DNA from 2 places in the Plantactinospora sp. DSM 117369 genome. Region 2 is predicted to be linked to the other one. Evidence: riboswitches for the same ligand, from Rfam matches in the RefSeq annotation. Region 2 holds a riboswitch; the other holds the start of a gene.

Region 1 (4,065 bases), 4.1 Mb from region 2:
CAGCTCGCCCGGATCGAGCAGCTCCTCGCCGAGCACCGGGCCAGCACGGGACGGCGGCACGTCTTCGGCGCCGAGGCGGCGAAGAAGATGAGCCTGGTCGACTGCGTCAACGCCTCCGACGCGCTGGTCTCGGACGTCTCTGCGGTGATCTCCGACTACCTCTACTCCGGCAAGCCGTACGCGGTCACCGACCGGGTCGGCGAGGGTGACCGGTTCGTCGCGGGGTTCCCGCTGGCCGGCTCGGGCTACGTGCTGGACTCGCAGATGTCCAATCTGGACGACGTACTGGACCGGCTGCTGGACAGCGATCCGCTGGCCGAGACCCGGTGGCGGACCCGTACCCGCTATCTCGGCGACTTCCCGGAGCAGCGGTACGCCGACGGGTTCCTCGACGAGGCCCGCCGGCAGTTGGACGGCGCCGCCACGCGGTCCGTGCCGTCGCCGCGCCCCGCGCCGGTCTCCTGAGCACGGTCGGCGGCTGTGCCATGATGCGCCGGTGACGATGATCAGGACCAGCCACGACCGGAACGAGTTGGCCGGCCTGCTGCGCCGCGACCCCCACCTGCACGCGTACGAGCTCGGCGACCTCGACGACTTCTACTGGCCGTACACCACCTGGTACCGGCGCGACGATGCGGTGGCGCTGCTCTACCAGGGTGGACCCACTCCGGTGCTGCTGGCGCTGCACCGCTCTCCGGCGGTGCTCACCGAACTGCTCACCGGCCTCCTCCCGCTGCTGCCCCGGCACTTCGAGGCGCACCTCTCCCCCGGTGGCGCGGCGGTGCTGGCCCGGGAGTACTCGGTCAGGTCGCGCGGGGCGCACCTGAAGATGGCGCTCACCGACCCGGACCGGCTGGCCCGGGTGGCGCCCGGCGGCGAGGTGCTCACCGAGGCCGACGTACCGGAACTGACCGCGTTCTACCGGGCGGCGTATCCGGGCAACTGGTTCGACCCCCGGATGGTCGAGACCGGCCACTACGTGGGGATGCGCCGGGGCGGCGAACTGGTCGCCGTCGCCGGGGTGCACGTCTGGTCGCCGCGATACCGGGTCGGCGCGCTGGGCAACGTGGCGACGGCTCCGGCGTACCGGGGGCAGGGGCTGGCCAGCACGGTGGTGGCGACGCTCTGCCGGCGGCTGCTGGAGACCGTCGACACGGTGGCGCTGAACGTCGTCGCGGAGAACACCGCCGCGTACAAGCTGTACGACCGGCTCGGCTTCACCCCGGTCGCCGAGTACACCGAGTACGTCGTCGGCGAGCCGGCACCCGCACCCGGCGCGGACGACCGTCCTCTTTGAACCCGGTCACCACCACGTCCTCCGGGGAGGCGCCGCACCGGCCCGAACCGGTCCGACCCTTGTCAACGGTCGGCACCCCGGGCACCATGTCAACGTTCTCGAAAGCCGCCAGTCCGCCAGGCGTGGCGGACCTGCTCTCCGCCCGGTCCGTACGCCTGCCGTCCACCCCTTGCTTTCGCCAGCCGATCTGTCGCCGAGGAGGCGCCGGTGCTTGAGGAGTTCATGGGCATTCCCGCCCACCCCTTCCTGGTCCATGCCGCGGTGGTGTTCGTGCCACTGCTCGCGTTGGCCGCGGTCGGGTACGCGTTCGTTCCGTTCGTCCGACCGCACCTGCGCTGGGTGCTGGGACTGCTCGCGGTCGCCACCCCGCTGGCCGCGCTGATGGCCAAGCTCTCCGGTGACCGGTTCCTCGCCCGGCTGGAGTCGCGTAACCGGGTCAGCCCGGAGTACGTGCCGCGGCTGGCGGAGCACCAGGACCTCGGCACCAACACCCTGTACGCGACGATCGCGCTCGGGGTGCTGACCCTGGCGCTGGTCTTCCTGGTCAAGCCCCGGGCCACCGCCGCACCGGTGACCGCCGGGACCGAGGGGAGCGGCGGGGACGGCCCGGCCGCCGCTGCCGCCAAGGGGTCGCCGGTGCTGACCCTGGTGCTCGGGGTGCTGTCCCTGGCGGCGGCCGGGATCACCCTGTACTACGTGTTCCGCACCGGCGACACGGGCGCCCAGGCGGTGTGGCAGGGCCAGTGATTCCCGCCTGAGCACGGGCACGCACGGCCGACGACACGACGACGCCGGCCCGCTCCACACCCCCGGTCGGCACGGGTCGTCCGGGTGGGTGGGTCGGGCCGGCGTCTCGTCGGGCCGGCGTCTCGTCGGTACTACCGGCGGGCGGGGCGGGTCAGGACGAGTAGCCCCGGGTGGCTGCCCAGTTCGCCAGGTCGATGGTGGTCATCCAGTAGTTGCTGTCCTCGCCCGGGATGGCCGGGTCGGCGATCTTCACCGTACGGCCGTCGTCGCGGTAGCCGACCACGGTCAGGTAGTGCCCGCCGGGGTAGCTGTGCCAGCCGCCGTCGAGGTCGGTTGCCGAGCCGGCGATGTTGACGACCACGGCGTACCCGCTGGTGACGGCGTGCACGACGTCCGCCTGGAGCCGGTCCATCTGCGCCGGGGTGGCCGCACCGCCGGGAATGGCGGTGGTGCGGTAGAAGTCGGTCCCGGTGATCTTGTTGAGCACCCGGGTGGTGTCCTCGGCCGAGTTGGTGCCGCTCATCGTGGTGCCGAGGTCGGCGGCGACGGCGTCCTGGCTCGGCTGCTTGTCCCGGACGGTCAGCGCGATCCGGGTGGCGGCCGGGCCGCAGTACCAGCCGTTGATCTGGGCCTGGAACTGGTAGTCCAGCAGCTTCGACTCCGGCGGCGCCGGTGGCTTCCTCGGGGTGCTGGCCGGGGCCGCCTTCGCCGCCTTGGTGGCCGGCGCGGTGGTCGCCGGCTGCGCCGGGGTCGCCGGGGCGGTGGTCTCCGGGGCGGTGGTCTCCGGGGCGGTGGTGACGGCCGCTCCGGCCTGCCCCGCCGCCGGGATGCCGAGTTCGGCGACGGCGACGGTCGAGGTCTCCGGGGCCTCGGCCGAGCCGGTCGAGGTCAGGACGACCCCGGTGGACGCGGCAGCGGCGAGCACCGCGGCCGAGGCGAGCGCGAGCCGGTTGCGCCGGCCCGACATGGCGGTCCGGAACCGCCCGTTAATTGCGTGCTTCAACGTTATCCTCCAGGGGAAATGCGCGTCACCGCTACCGGGGGGCAAGGAATGACGCGGCGTTTCAGTCGCTGCCGGAATGTGACGCGAAATCGCACGGAATCGCACGGGACGAAATCGTCCGAGAGAGGCCCGCCGACGAATTCGGCGGAACGGGCCGACGGTACGGACGGACCGACGGTTGCGCCGGCCGGTGGGAGCGCCGCTATCGGCGTACCGGCGGAATCAGCGCCACCACGATCCGTCGCGACCGGCCGGCGGCCTCACCGGGACCGCGACCAGTTGGCCGGCGGACCCGGCAGCGCCCGCGCGTCGACGACTTCCGCGTCACAGACCGCTATCGGGCCAGGTTCAGGTGCCGGCCTGGGGTCGGTCGGTCCGGGTTGGGGCGGTCCGGGACGGTCGCGGCGACCGGGAGCGGAGCCGCGACGCAGCGAGGGAACTGGGGGGACGGGCCGGGGCCCGGGTGGTGCGGCACGAACAGCTACTCCTTCCGACACCGCCTACCGGGTTAGCTGACGGATTCGGGCGGGAAGGCCGCCCTACCACGGGCCAGCGGCTCGCGGATTCACCCCAGATAACTGTGGGTCCCCGGATCGTTACAGAACGACTCGGCGGGTCTGCTCCGGTGTCACCCAGATGGCGACCAAGGGGCCGGACCAGACCCGCCGAGATTACTGGCCGCCTTCCACCGTTGCCAACCCCACTGAACAGCGAAAACAGCGATTGCGAGCGCGATCGGGACGACCGGCGACCGGGCCCGGGGCGGTGGACGGTCGCACAGATAAACCGGCATGATCATGTACGCGTACGGTATGACGGAAATGACCGGCTTGACGCGGTGGTCCGAGCATGGGACGAGGACTCCAGGAGGCTCCTTCCGATGACAACGGTGCACGAAGCGACCTACGACCTGCTCCGTTCCCTCGGCCTCACCACCCTCTTCGGCAACCCCGGCTCCACCGAGGAGCCATTCCTGAAGAACTTTCCGGCCGACTTCGCCTACGTTCTGGCCCTCCAG
Region 2 (4,065 bases):
GCGTGCACCCGCAGGTGGAGGGCTTCACCCGCCATCAGGAGTGGGACTTCGCGAACACGCCGCCGGAGCAGTACCCGCTGCTGCTCAACTATCCCTACTTCGACCTGTACCGCAAGCAGGTGATCAAGCAGGCCGACCTGGTGCTGGCGATGCACTGGCGCGGCGACGCGTTCAGCGACGAGGAGAAGGCTGCCAACTTCGCCTACTACGAGCGGCGTACGGTCCGCGACTCGTCGCTGTCGGCGTGCACCCAGGCGGTGCTGGCCGCCGAGACCGGGCACCTCGAACTCGCGCACGACTATCTGGGCGAGGCGGCCCTGATGGACCTGCACGACCTCAACCAGAACACCCGGGACGGCGTGCACGTCGCCTCGCTGGCCGGGGCCTGGATCGCCCTGGTGGCCGGGTTCGGTGGGATGCGTGACCACACCTCGACGCTTTCCTTCACACCCCGGCTGCCGAGCCGGATCGACCGGTTGGAGTTCTCGCTCCGCTACCGGGGCGTGCACCTGCGGGTCGACGTCCGGCCGCGCGAGGCGACGTACGCGCTGCGCGACGGCGAGCCGGACGACGCCCTGGAGTTGCTGCACCACGGCGAGAAGGTCCGGATCACCTGCCTGGAGTCGGTGACCCGGCCGATCCCGCCGGCCCGCCCGGTGGGCCCGCAACCCGCCCAACCAGCCGGTCGGGCGCCCGCCCGCCGTGCTCCCGAAGGCGAGCCGACCTGACCGCCGGCCGGGGAACCCCGAGATCTTGACGACTTCTCGCCGCCCCGGCGGTCTCAACCGCAAGACGTCGTCAAGATCTGATCGGCACCCCGACGGGACCTAGACCAGCGACAGGTGTACGTGGTTGGTGTGGTCGCTGGACGGGTCGCCGTGCGCACCGCTGTACGACTTCCAACCGGTCGTCGGCAACCAGATCTGCCGGTACCAGATCACGTACAGCACACCGATCCGGTCGGCGTTGCGGACGAAGAACGCGGCGAGGTTGTTGCCGTAGGTCCGGTTGGCGCCCGTCGCGGCACCCCGGAAGCCGCCCGCCTCGGCGGAGAAGTCGCAGGCCCGCCCCTTCGGGTGCTCGTAGGGGCCGCCGGAGCGGTAGCACCCGGTGAACCGGGTGAAGCCGGCCCGGCGCGCCTCGTTGAAGGCGTGCAGGGTGCGCGGGGTGACGCAGCCGGTGGTGGTCGGGTCGGGCCGGCTGCACGACTGCGGCGGCCAGGAGCCGTCGGCAGCGCGTGGCGCGGGCCGGGCCACCGGTGAGCGGGCGTTGACGAAGCCTCCGGTGGAAGCGCCGCCGACCTGAGCCAGCGTCCGCTCGGCGGCCTGCTTCTGCCGCAGCATGATGGCGAGCTGCCGGCGCTCCTCGATCACCTCGGCGTCCAGTGCCTTTTTCGCCAGGGTGGCCCGCTCCCGGGCCTGACCCAGCGCGCGCAGCGCGTCGTTGTCCCGCAGGGCCACCACCTCCAGCCCGCGGGCGCGCTCCAGGAGTTCCTCCGCCGAGCCGCTGTGCAGCAGCACCAGAACCGGGCCGATCCGGCCGGTCTGGTACGCCGTCCGGGCCACCTGCTCCACCCGAGGGCGCAGCTCGGCGATCCGTCCCTCCACCCGGCGTAGCTCGGCGGCGATCTTCGCCTGCCGAGCCTGGGCGTTGGCCAGCGCGTTCTTGGCCTGTAGGTAACCTCGGCCGGTCGATTCGAGCACGTCGCGCAGGAGCGGCGTGTCGCCTTCGTCGCCGAGAACGGCGGGGCTGTTCGCCTCCGCCACGCCGGGCCGGAGTGCTGCTCCGGCGAGTGCGCCGAACGTGGCGAGCAGGGCCAGGGCCAGCGGTAACCGCCGACGTGTGGATCCCGTCATGCATGTCCCTCCGTCGCCCGCCTACCGAGTTAGCTGACGGGTTCGGGACGGAACAAGTCCCTACCGCGGTTGCGGACTCACCCCACCTACCTGGGTCCCCGGCTCACCCGTTGGTGATTCGGCGGCGGTCACGCCGGCGCGGAGGGGTGCGCCACCGGGCGAAACCGGGGTCAGCCTACCGGATCAACCGGGCCGACTTGGTGGATTCCGGGGTGATCCGGCGTGGAAAATTCACCCGGCCACCGATCGGGGGCCGGCGCCGCCGCAGCCGTCCATCTGGTACCGCAACCCGTATGGGTCCGGGGGCGCCACGCGCGTGACACATCGACCGGGGTGATCGCCGCCACACGCGGCACAATCAGGAATGTCCATGTCGGCCCGACGCTTGCAGTGATAAAGCTTGGTATCAAGCTATAAGACGTCAAGCGATCATGGAGGAGCCGACATGACCACCGACCTGGTATTTGCCGAGACGTTCATCTTTCTGGAGCCCGGCACGGACCCGGCCGTCGACCGGGTGGTCGTCGACAACGCGGGCAGTCACACCCTGCTGGTCTGGGCACCGGACGGCTCTGCGGCGGCGCGGGTCGCGGCCGAGTTGGCGGCGGCGGGCGTCCGCCTCATCGAGCTGTACCGCGGCTTCGACCTGGCGTCGGCCGCGCAGGTGATCGAAGCCGTCGACGGCCGGGCTCCGGTCGGCGTGGCCGGTGCCTTCGGTGCCGGGACGGCGCCCCGCGGATCGCTCAAGCGCTCGGTGACCATCTACGAACATCCGCTGGCGAACGCGGCCACCCACCGTGTCGTGCGGGAGCACGCCACCGGCGGCTGGACGGCGGTGATCGGCGCACCGGACGCAGACCTTCCCCAGGTCGCGGCGGAACTGGTCGACGGCGGGGCCGAACTCGTCGAGATCTGCGGCGGCACTCCGCTGACCACGGCGGCCCGGGTCCGGGAAGCGGTGGGGGACCGGGTTCCGGTGAGGCTGGTCAGCTGGCCGTTTGAATCCATCGAGGGGGCGGCCGCATTCAAGGCCGCGTTCGACGCGCGGATGGCCGAGCGCGGCTGAACGCTCGACCGGCTATCGGTCAGCCCTCCTCGTACCGAAGCAGGAGCTGCTTCAGCGTGGCGGCGACGGCGTCTCGTTGCCGCCCGCTGAGCGGCTGCAGAAACGTCTCGTCCACGTCGAGTACGGCTCGAACCGCCTGCTCGGCCAGCCGTTCGCCCCGGCGGGTCAGGCGGACGAGTACGCCGCGCCGGTCGGCCGGGTCAGCGGTCCGCACGATCAACCTGCCCCGTTCCAAGCGGTCCAGCCGGGTCGTCATCGCACCGGACGTGATGAGCGCGGCCCGGGTCAGCTGCCGTGGGTTGGTGCCCTCGGGATCGCCGAGCCGACGTAGCGTGTTGATCACATCGAAGTCGCCGTAGGTCAAGCCGAGCGGACGAAGCGCCGCGACGATCGCACGATGGACCTGGTCGGCACAGAGCAGCAGACGACCGACCACTTCGAGCGGGCTGACATCCAGCTGCGGGTCACGTTCGGCCCATTGCGCAACCATCCGGTCCACCGCATCAGCAGCCTCCACCGGGCGAGTTTACTTGACACCAAGCCAGTTGGCTCAGGCACCACCAGGCGCGACCGGCGTGCGGGCCCGTCGAGTCGCCGGGTGGGCGGCCGTTGCGGTCCTAGCGGTCGCGGGGATCCTCCGAGTACCGCTCACCGCTGGACGGCATGCCCACCGCGTCACGCGGCGGCGTCCGGCGCGGATCGTCGAGCGACCTCGCCTTGGCCGCCTCGTCCGCCCATTCGCTCCGGTCGGGATTCTGCTGTCCCGCCTCGTCGGTGCGGGCCGAGCCGGACTTCGCCTTGCCGGGTTTCTGGCGGGCCATAACGTCCCTCACGTTCGTCTGCCGGTCGGCGCGTCGGCCGTCCCGGTGCCTGGTCGGACTTTCCGGCCTTCCCCGACTGCGCACCGGCAAACCCGGGTGCCGGGCGGCCGGCGGCGCGTGGTTGAGCCCGGCGCCGCCGGGTAAGGCCGACAGGACGGCGGTCAGCGCCACACCCGCGACTCTCCGCCGGGAAAAGGCATGGGAGGCAGTCGAATGGACACCCGGAGCACCGAGACCACGATTCCGGCCGGAGATGTACGACTGACCGGCGACCTGGTCGTCCCCGCCGACGCACGCGGGATCGTCCTGTTCGCACACGGCA

What was found. A riboswitch is a leader RNA that binds a small molecule or an ion and turns the genes downstream of it on or off. The one in region 2 is predicted to bind cyclic di-AMP.
Region 1: linked by a shared signal. The riboswitch ahead of ACSMXO_RS14870 (C39 family peptidase) and the one ahead of ACSMXO_RS39750 (coiled-coil domain-containing protein) in region 2 are both predicted to bind cyclic di-AMP.

The regions. Positions count from the first base shown of each region.
Region 1 covers NZ_CM132446.1:3,371,437-3,375,501, reverse strand. The annotation lists gene ACSMXO_RS14885 (CDP-glycerol glycerophosphotransferase family protein) at 1-465, shown strand, start outside; gene ACSMXO_RS14880 (GNAT family N-acetyltransferase) at 503-1,297, shown strand; gene ACSMXO_RS14875 (hypothetical protein) at 1,505-2,044, shown strand; gene ACSMXO_RS14870 (C39 family peptidase) at 2,196-3,047, opposite strand; cyclic di-AMP (ydaO/yuaA leader) riboswitch at 3,530-3,671, opposite strand; gene mdlC (benzoylformate decarboxylase) at 3,928-4,065, shown strand, end outside.
Region 2 covers NZ_CM132446.1:9,266,557-9,270,621, reverse strand. The annotation lists gene ACSMXO_RS39755 (glycoside hydrolase family 65 protein) at 1-728, shown strand, start outside; gene ACSMXO_RS39750 (coiled-coil domain-containing protein) at 828-1,856, opposite strand; cyclic di-AMP (ydaO/yuaA leader) riboswitch at 1,860-1,990, opposite strand; gene ACSMXO_RS39745 (DUF6506 family protein) at 2,302-2,922, shown strand; gene ACSMXO_RS39740 (MarR family winged helix-turn-helix transcriptional regulator) at 2,942-3,439, opposite strand; gene ACSMXO_RS39735 (hypothetical protein) at 3,540-3,743, opposite strand; gene ACSMXO_RS39730 (dienelactone hydrolase family protein) at 3,957-4,065, shown strand, end outside.